Linked DNA regions of Parazoarcus communis. The protein of the gene in region 1 interacts with the protein of each later gene in a pairwise test. Links are inferred from orthologs where the notes say so. Each region holds a gene or a part of one and is shown on either strand. Other genes may lie near its edges.

The links. Proteins that work in one complex are often made in the same cells at the same time.
Region 2: the proteins of CEW87_RS11400 (region 1) and recX interact in binary tests that used the Escherichia coli proteins (3 or more experiments, as listed by UniProt). The link is inferred for Parazoarcus communis from one-to-one orthologs.

The regions. Positions count from the first base shown.
Region 1 is NZ_CP022188.1:2,492,302-2,496,589, forward strand. Bases 760-3,568 are described here. They hold CEW87_RS11400 (flavodoxin), read right to left. Parts: upstream 2,531-3,568; coding sequence 1,988-2,530; downstream 760-1,987. Other genes in these bases: CEW87_RS11385 (4Fe4S-binding leucine-rich repeat protein), read right to left, coding at 760-1,036; CEW87_RS11390 (nitrogen fixation protein NifZ), read right to left, coding at 1,327-1,590; CEW87_RS11395 ((2Fe-2S) ferredoxin domain-containing protein), read right to left, coding at 1,596-1,919; CEW87_RS11405 (hypothetical protein), read right to left, coding at 2,573-2,896; CEW87_RS11410 (ankyrin repeat domain-containing protein), read right to left, coding at 2,905-3,568. Outside these bases: CEW87_RS11380 (hypothetical protein), read right to left, coding at 1-208; more of CEW87_RS11385, read right to left, coding at 254-759; more of CEW87_RS11410, read right to left, coding at 3,569-3,750; CEW87_RS11415 (SagB/ThcOx family dehydrogenase), read right to left, coding at 3,747-4,288. UniProt on the Escherichia coli protein: Low-potential electron donor to a number of redox enzymes. Involved in the reactivation of inactive cob(II)alamin in methionine synthase.
Region 2 is NZ_CP022188.1:2,608,036-2,612,353, forward strand. What follows is about bases 669-3,507. They hold recX (recombination regulator RecX), read right to left. Parts: upstream 2,394-3,507; coding sequence 1,944-2,393; downstream 669-1,943. Other genes in these bases: CEW87_RS11975 (RNA polymerase factor sigma-54), read right to left, coding at 669-1,207; lptB (LPS export ABC transporter ATP-binding protein), read right to left, coding at 1,235-1,957; recA (recombinase RecA), read right to left, coding at 2,423-3,460; CEW87_RS11995 (CinA family protein), read right to left, coding at 3,489-3,507. Outside these bases: more of CEW87_RS11975, read right to left, coding at 1-668; more of CEW87_RS11995, read right to left, coding at 3,508-4,007; CEW87_RS12000 (phosphatidylglycerophosphatase A), read right to left, coding at 4,012-4,318. UniProt on the Escherichia coli protein: Modulates RecA activity through direct physical interaction. Can inhibit both RecA recombinase and coprotease activities. May have a regulatory role during the SOS response. Inhibits DNA strand exchange in vitro.

The DNA of each region.
Region 1 (4,288 bases):
CCTGAGCGTCGATGATGCGGCCGGGCCGGAACCAGCCTCCGCGCGAAAGGCGCAGGCTGAAGTCGGGTCCGCCGGTGTGACGCAGGGCGTCCAGCAAGGGGGCGTGTCCAGGCAAGGGGGTGAGGGTGGCGCACAGGTAGCGCAAGGTGTCGTCGAGGGCGAGGTCCGGCCTGGTCTTGGGCGGGGGCGCGAGCGGGACGTAGTTCATGTGGCTTCCTTGATGGGCTCTGGAATGATCGGCGGTGTGGCGGTGTTACTGGTCGGGTGCGGACTGCGGGGTTTCCGCTGCATCGGTCAGGCGATCGGCCACGAGCAGACGGATGGTTTCTTCCGGGTCGTCGGAGACGGCAGCCAGCGCCTCGAGCGGCGCCTGCTGAACGGCCGCGGCGCGCACCAGCCAGTGCGGGTCGGAGAGCATGGTGGCGGCATCGTTCGGCAGCATGCGGCCTGCCGCAAGGGCGCGGACTTCCGGGTCGGCGTCGCGGGCGAGGCGGCTGAGTGCGAAGGCTGGCAGGCGGCGGGCGATCTCCTTGCGCACGACAGGATCGGGATCGTCGGTCATCTGCGGCAGACTGCCGTGCGGCAGACGACGGGCCACCTGCAGGCGCACGGCATAGTCGGGGTCGCGCATCAGGCGCCCGAGTTCGGACGGAGGCAGGCGGGTGGCAACGGTCACCCGTACTTCACGATCCTCGTCGCGGGCAAGGTGAAGCAGGGCTTCGCCTTCGGCGCGTACCGCCACCGCGCGCCGGACGGTTTCGTCAGGGTCGTCGATCAGCCGGCCTGCGGCCTCGGCGGGCGCATAGCGGACCGCGATTGCGCGGCGCTCCCAGAAATCGTCGCTGAGACAGCCTTCGGCAAAGGCCGGGTTGCGCGCCAGGAAGCGGTCGATCTGGCGTCCGCTGTGGACGAACAGACAGGCGTCGCCGGGCGCGCAACGGCCTTCGGCGAGCAGGCTGTTGCGCAGCGCACATCGTGGGCAGGGGTTCTCCGGCGGCGTGTAGTCACCGGTCTCGGGTTTGTGCGGATGGTTCATGGCCTGAGTCGGACGGCATGCGCGTGCCGACACCTCCTGAGCTGGGGCGATGGACTCCTTGCGCAAGCAGCGTGCCAGGCGTCCGAATACGCGAATTGGCCCGTCCGGCTGCGCGGGGGCCGGCCAAGTGCGCCGATTGCGACATCCCGGCGCGTGCCGATTGTCGGAAACCCGACAGAGATCGGGACTGGGGCCGGGCTGGGGATGCGGCGCAGGCGCAGCGGTGATCCATGGCGCGTGACCTGGGGACGGTCACACCCCATGGCTTGCAAGCAGGCAGTGAGCGCAGTCTAGCTGGTGAGGACGGGCTCCAGCCGCAACTCTTCGACCAGGCATCCGACCGGGGGGCCGAGCACATCGTCCTCGCCCTCGAAGCGCACCAGGATGATGTCGATGTCGGGGGCTGCCTCGACATGACCGGTCTTCACCACTACGCCACGGGTTCCGGCCGCAGCTAGCAGCGCGCCGGCGTCGATATCGGGAATGCTGCCGTCGTTGTGGATGGCGTCGAGAGCGAACACGACGTCGCCGGGTGAGCAGAATGCGGCGCTCATGGCGGTCACCACACGCTGGCCGGCGCCAGCAGGCGCTCGACCGGCGTGTCGCCGATGAGATGCTCGTCGATGATGCTGCCGACATCGGCTGCACTCACGCCCGAGTACATCACGCCTTCCGGATACACCAGCACGCTCGGGCCATTGGAGCAGGGACCGATGCAGCCGGTATTGGTCACGGCGTAGTCCGCCCACAGGTTACGGGCCTGAAAGGCTTCCATGAAGCCCTGATAGACCTCGTTGCAGCCCTTCTGCTGACAGGATCCGCGGGGGTGGCCGGCGGGGCGGCCCTGGACGCAGACGAGAACGTGTTTCTTGGGTTTTGCCATGATGGGCTCCCTTACGATGGGGGTGTTCCGGGGTGCCCGCGCATGGCGCGGGCGTGGACAGGGGGCGCTCAGCCGGCGGCAGCCATCAGTGCCGGCGTGATCCCGGCCAGCCAGGCATCGACACGCTCGTCGGTAAGCGTGGGCTGGTTGTCCTGGTCGAGTGCGAGACCGACAAAACTGCCATCGATCACGGCCTGGGAGCTCTTGAAGGTGTAGCCGTCGACCGGCCAGGTGCCGATCACGTTTGCACCGCAGGTGGTGACGCAGTCGTAGAGATCGGCCATCGCATCGCAGAATTCGTTGCCGTATTTCTCCTGGTCGCCGAGTCCAAAGATGGCAACGACCTTGCCGCTCATGTCGGCACCGTCGAGCTGAGGCAGGAATTCGGCCCAGCTTGCGGTCTGGGCGCCGCACTCGAGGCCGGGCAGTTCGCCGTCGCCCAGCGTCGGGGTGCCGATGATCAGGGCGTCGTAGGCGAGGAAATCGTCGGCCGTCGCCTTGTTGACGTTGAGCGGGTCGGCGGCTGCATCGCCGAGTTTCTTCGCGATCGATTTGGCGATGCGTCGGGTGCGGCCGGTGTCGGTGCCGAAGAAGATGCCGATGTTTGCCATGCTGTGCTCCTGGTCTTGATCAGTGAGATTGGCTGGGGTTGCTCAGGCGGCTTCCGGCAGCCCGAAATGGGTGCGCAGAACGCCGAGCAGGCGCGCCAGGCTGAGCTCCTCCCGCACCAGCGGCTCGGCGGGCGGCGGGCTGCCCGCGTCGGGGAATGAGAGTTCGACCCCATAGCGCCCGGGCGGCTGACCGTAGGTGAACACGAAGGCTGCAAGCGCTGCGTCTCCCGGCAGCAGCAGACCGACGGCTTCCTCGTTGTCGCGCCAGCGTTCATCGAGTTCGATCAGGCCGTCTTCGAGCGCGTGTTCCAGGGTGCTCAGCAAATGGGAGAGGGCGCGGTACTTGGGGGGCATCGAGCTGGTCATGGCGGCGGTCATCCGATCGTGTGGCGAAGAAGTTGGAGGCAGCTGCGGGTGGCGGCGAGGTCCACTGCGCGGGCGTCGTCGAAATTGAGCACCTGCGGGTCGGCGCCGCACTCGAGCAGGAGTGCGACCATCTCGGCCTTGCCGGCCGAGGCGGCGTACATCAGGCAGGTCGCACCCATGTCGTTGCGGTTGTCGATGTCGATGCCTGCCTGCACGAGCCTGCGCACGATCGCGGCATTGCCCGATACGCAGGCCAGCCAGAGGGCGTTGTTGCCGTCCATGTTGCGGCGGGAGATGTCTGCACCGCAGGCGAGGAGGGCGTCGACCACGCCCTCATGCCCCGCGAGGGCCGCGCGCATCAGCGCTGTCAGGCCGTGCTGGCGCGGTGCGTTGAGGTCGAAAGGGTCGAACCCGTGCGTCTGCAGGAATGCGAGGAGGTCGGCGCGGGCATCCATGCCTGCGACCGGCGTGCCTTGCTGGCCGGCGCTGCGTGTAGCGAGTGCGTCGGAGAAGGCCGGGTAGCCGCCATCCACGCTATACACTTCGGGAAAGCGGAAATCTGCGAACCACTGCGCCCAGGTGCGACTGGCATTGCCGTGATAGCAGTAGATCAGAACCGGCGTGGTGCGGTTCAGGCCCCGGATCTGCTGCGGAAAAGTGGCCTCGGCGAGGCGGATCGCTGCGTCGATATGCGCCGCGCGATAGCTGTTTTCGTCGCGCACATCGAACACCGCAAGGGCGGGCAGCACACCGTCCCTGTGGCGCAGGAGCATGTCGGCCGCATCCGCGGCGGAGATGCGGTGAGCCTGGCGGCTGCTTGGTTCGGAGGCGGTCAGGGTTTCGGTGTTCATCATGTTGGGGTCCGGTTGGCGGGCTGATGCAGGGCGCGGTCGGCGGGATAGGCCGGGGCGGATTCGATTCTTGCGTCGTCAATCGGCAGACCGATGGTGAAGTGGTACAGGGTCTGATGACTGCTGCCGGAGAGGCCCAGCGCTTCGTGGACCGGATCGTCGAAAAAGCATCCGATGCCAGTGCCGCGAAGTCCGAGGAGTTCGGCGAGAAGGTAGAGGGCTTGTCCCGTCTGTCCGGCCACCCGGAACAGATCGCGGTAGGCCGCAGGGTCGGCAGCGATGACGTCGTCAAAGGGCGAGATCAGGCCGAGCGCCAGACAGGCGTTGGATGCGATGTCCTGATGACAGTGCAGGCTGCGCGCGAGGCGATGGAGCTCGACCTGCTCAAGCTTGCGATGCAGGCGCAGTGTCAGGCCGTCCCCGATGGTTTCCACGTGCTCACCGGAGGTGGCGAAAGCGCCTGCATCATCGCAGCCGTCGGCCGTCAGCAGGTACAGCCCGGGCGCGCAGGCGTCGACCCGGTGCACGAACAGCGCGGCCA
Region 2 (4,318 bases), 120 kb from region 1 along the record:
CGCGCGGTGTCGCCATGTACTTCTGAGTGGTGACACGCGATACGGTGGATTCATGCAGCTCGAGCTGGTCCGCGATCTCCCTGAGGGTCAATGGACGCATTGCCACCTCGCCATGATCGAAGAACTGTCGCTGCTGGTCAACGATGGCCTGAGATACACGCAAAATGGTATCGAAGCGCTGTTGTACGTTCTTGATCAGCCAGCGTGCTTCCTGCAGCTGGCCGGTGAGGCCGCCGCCCTGGCCGCGGTTCTGCTGCAGCAGGCTCGCGTAGAGCTGATTGATGCGCAGGCGTGGCATGGCTTCGGCATTGAGCGACACCGTCCACCGGTTGCGGATCTTGCGCACGACGACATCGGGCAGCACGTAACGGGTTTCTTCGTTGGAATGCTGTGAGCCCGGGTGCGGGTCGAGTCGGCAGACCAGCGCCTGGGCATCGCGCAGGGCGTCGTCGTCGCACCCGGTGAGGCGCTTCAGCTTCGCAAAGTTTCGTTCGGCCAGCAGTTCGAGGTGCTGTTCGACAATGACCAGCGCCAGGTCACGGCAGCTGCCTGCAGGCATGGCCCGCAGCTGCAGGCCGAGACACTCCTGCGGGGTGCGTGCACCAATCCCCGCCGGTTCGAGCTGCTGCACATGTCGCAGGGCAATCGCGAGGTCGTCGAGGTCGTAGTCGAGCTCGGGCGGGAGCAGTTCGAGCAGGTCTTCAAGTTCCTGGTGCAGGTAGCCGTCGCTATCGAGTGCTTCGATGATGAAGCGCACCAGCAGGCGGTCACGGTCCGACAGGGGGGACAGCGCAACCTGCTGGTCGAGATAGTCGCGCAGCGAGGTGCCGGCGGCCTGGAACTCCTGGAAGTCGCTGTCCTCGTCGTCGTCGCTCTTGCTGCTGGCGCCGCTGCCGGTGCCCGACCAGTCCATGCCTTCGTCAAAGTCGGCCGATTCGTTCTCGTTGCGGGGCTCGGCTTCCTGGGTGGTCTCGGTGCTGGTCTCGCGCGGGGTCTCGGTTGCGGGCTGCGCATCGTTGCCGACAGCGGCCGGTGCGAAGTCGCTGCCGTCGCCGTCTTCGCGCTCGAGCATCGGGTTTTCCAGCAGAAAGCGTTCGATTTCCTGGTTGAGCTCGAGCGTGGAGAGCTGCAGCAGTTTGATGGACTGCTGAAGCTGCGGAGTGAGCGTCAGGTGCTGCGAGAGCTTGAGCTGAAGGGTCGGTTTCATGATGCCAGTCGAGGGTGCGTGCCGGAATCAGAGGCGGAAGTGTTCGCCGAGGTAGACCTGGCGCACTTGCTCGTTGGCGATGATCTCGTGCGGCTTGCCGCTGGCAAGCACGCGCCCCTCGGTAATGATGGTTGCGCGGTCACAGATGCCGAGGGTCTCGCGCACGTTGTGGTCGGTGATCAGCACGCCGATATTGCGCTCCTTCAGGAAGCGGATGATCTTCTGGATGTCGAGGACCGCGATCGGATCTACGCCGGCAAACGGCTCGTCCAGCAGGATGAGGCGCGGGTCGGTGGCGAGCGCGCGGGCGATCTCGCACCGTCTGCGTTCGCCGCCGGACAGCGAGATGGCGGTGTTGTCGCGCAGGTGGGTAATTCCGAGTTCCTGGAGCAACTCTTCCAGGCGCTCGTCGATTTGCGCCACTGGCAGCCCGCGGAGCTCAAGCACGGCGCGGATGTTCTCGGCGACCGTGAGCTTGCGGAACACGCTCATTTCCTGCGGCAGGTATGACAGCCCCAGGCGCGCACGAGCGTGGATCGGCAGATCGGTCAGGCGGGCGTCGTCGAGCGTGATCTCGCCGCCGTCGGCGCGCACCAGACCGACGATCATGTAGAAACAGGTTGTCTTGCCTGCGCCATTGGGGCCCAGCAAGCCGACCACTTCGCCCGAGCCGACCTCGAACGAAACGTCATGAACGACTGTGCGTGCCTTGTAGCGCTTTTGCAGGTCGGTGACCTTAAGCAGACTCATCAGGGTCTTCTTTCAACAGTTTGCAGATCACGTCAGTGGAAAAACCACGGGTTTGCAGGAAACGCGCCTGTCGCGCCCATTCGCGGCGATCGTCAGGGGCGAGGCCGAATCTAGACTGCCACACTGCACGTGCGCGGTCGAGTTCGGATTCCACACATTCGCTCTCGATGGCCTCGTCGATCAAGGCCTTCGATACGCCACGCCTCGCGAGTTCGTGCCGCAGACGCTGACTGCCAAACCTGGCGGCCTTGCTGCGAATCCACGCTTCGGCAAACCGGGTGTCGGAGAGCAGTTCGAGTTCGCTCATGCGAACCAGTACGGCTTCGATCTCCTCGGCGCTGCCATACGGGGACAGCTTGCGTGCGAGCTCCGCCCGCGAGTGATCCCGACGGGCGAGGTGGCGCAGCGCGCGCTCGCGCAGACTCGGTTCGCCCATCAGGGGTCAGCGTCCGGGCGGGGCGGAAATCAGGCTTCGGAAGCGACGGGTGCCGCGCCACCGAGCGCGGCCATTTCGCCCAGTCCGACGGCTGCGCGGACCTTGTTCTCGATCTCGCGAGCCAGCGCCGGGTTTGCGCGCAGGAACTCGCGTGAGTTGTCCTTGCCCTGGCCGATCTTGTCGCCGTTGTACGAATACCAGGCGCCGGACTTGTCGACGATCTTGTAAGTCACGCCGAGGTCGATGATCTCGCCTTCGCGGGAGATGCCTTCTCCGTAGAGGATGTCGAAGTGCGCCTCCTTGAACGGCGGGGCGACCTTGTTCTTGACCACCTTGACGCGCGTTTCCGAGCCGACGACTTCGTCGCCCTTCTTGATGGCGCCGGTACGCCGGATGTCCATGCGGACCGATGCGTAGAACTTGAGGGCGTTACCACCGGTGGTGGTTTCGGGGCTGCCGAACATGACGCCGATCTTCATCCGGATCTGGTTGATGAAGATCACGAGGGTGTTCGTACGCTTGATGTTGGCGGTCAGTTTGCGCAGCGCCTGCGACATCAGTCGTGCCTGAAGGCCTGGCAACTGGTCGCCCATCTCGCCTTCGATTTCGGCTTTCGGGGTCAGTGCGGCGACGGAGTCGATGACGACGATATCCACGCCGCCCGAACGCACCAGCATGTCGGCGATTTCGAGCGCCTGCTCGCCGGTGTCGGGCTGGGAAATCAGCAGGTCGTCGATGTTGACGCCGAGTTTCTCAGCGTAGCCCACGTCGAGCGCATGCTCGGCGTCGATAAACGATGCGGTGCCGCCGAGCTTCTGCATTTCGGCGATGACCTGGAGGGTCAGCGTGGTCTTGCCGGACGATTCCGGACCGTAGATCTCGACTACGCGGCCACGCGGCAGGCCGCCCAGGCCGAGGGCAATGTCCAGCCCGAGCGAGCCGGTGGAGACGGTCTGGATGTCGCGCTCGATACTGCCGTCGCCCATCCGCATGATCGAGCCCTTGCCGAATTGCTTCTCGATTTGCGAGAGCGCGGCGGCAAGCGCCTTGGCCTTGTTGTCGTCCATGAGTGGTCCTTCCTGAGTGAGACGCGAATTATGGCACAGAGCTTGCTGAGATGCTGCTGTCCGAATCGGTAAGGCGAAGGACCTCTTCAAGTGCGGCAATGACGGTCTGCCGTCGCACGGCTTCGCGGTCGCCATCGAAGTGGCGGGTGGTGGGGAAGACATCGCCCCGGCGCAGCGCAGTGGCGATGCAAACCGTGCCCACCGGCTTTGCCGCACTGCCGCCGCCGGGCCCGGCAATACCTGAAACCGCGACGGTAATGCTGGCAAGGCTGTGCTTCAGGGCGCCGGTGGCCATCTCCGCAACCGTGGCTTCACTCACCGCGCCATGCGCAGCGAGCGTCCCGGTGCTGACGTCGAGCATGTCGATCTTTGCCGCGTTCGAGTAGGTGATGAAGCCGCGGTCGAACCAGGTCGAGCTGCCCGCCGTGGCGGTGACGACCTCGGCAATCCAGCCGCCGGTGCAGGATTCTGCGGTGCCCAGCATCCAGCCCTTGCGGGTCAGGGCCTCGCCGACGCGGGCCGAGAGGTGTTCTAGCGTGTTGTCCATGGGTTCAGGCGCCGAAAATGGCAACGAGTACGGCAAGGGAGAGCAGGGTGTAGCCCGCTGCAAGAAGGTCGTCGAGCATGACCCCGAAACCGCCCTTGACCCGGCTGTCGGCCCAGCGGATGGGCGGTGGCTTGGTGATGTCGAACAGGCGGAACAGCGCCACTGCAACCGCCTGCCAGATCAGGCTTGCGGGTGTGAAGGCGAGGACGAGCCACATCGCGACCATTTCGTCCCAGACGATGGCGCCGTGATCGGAGGCGCCGAGCGCGCGTCCGGTGCGCTCGGCTGCCAGAATGCCGGCAACGAAGAGC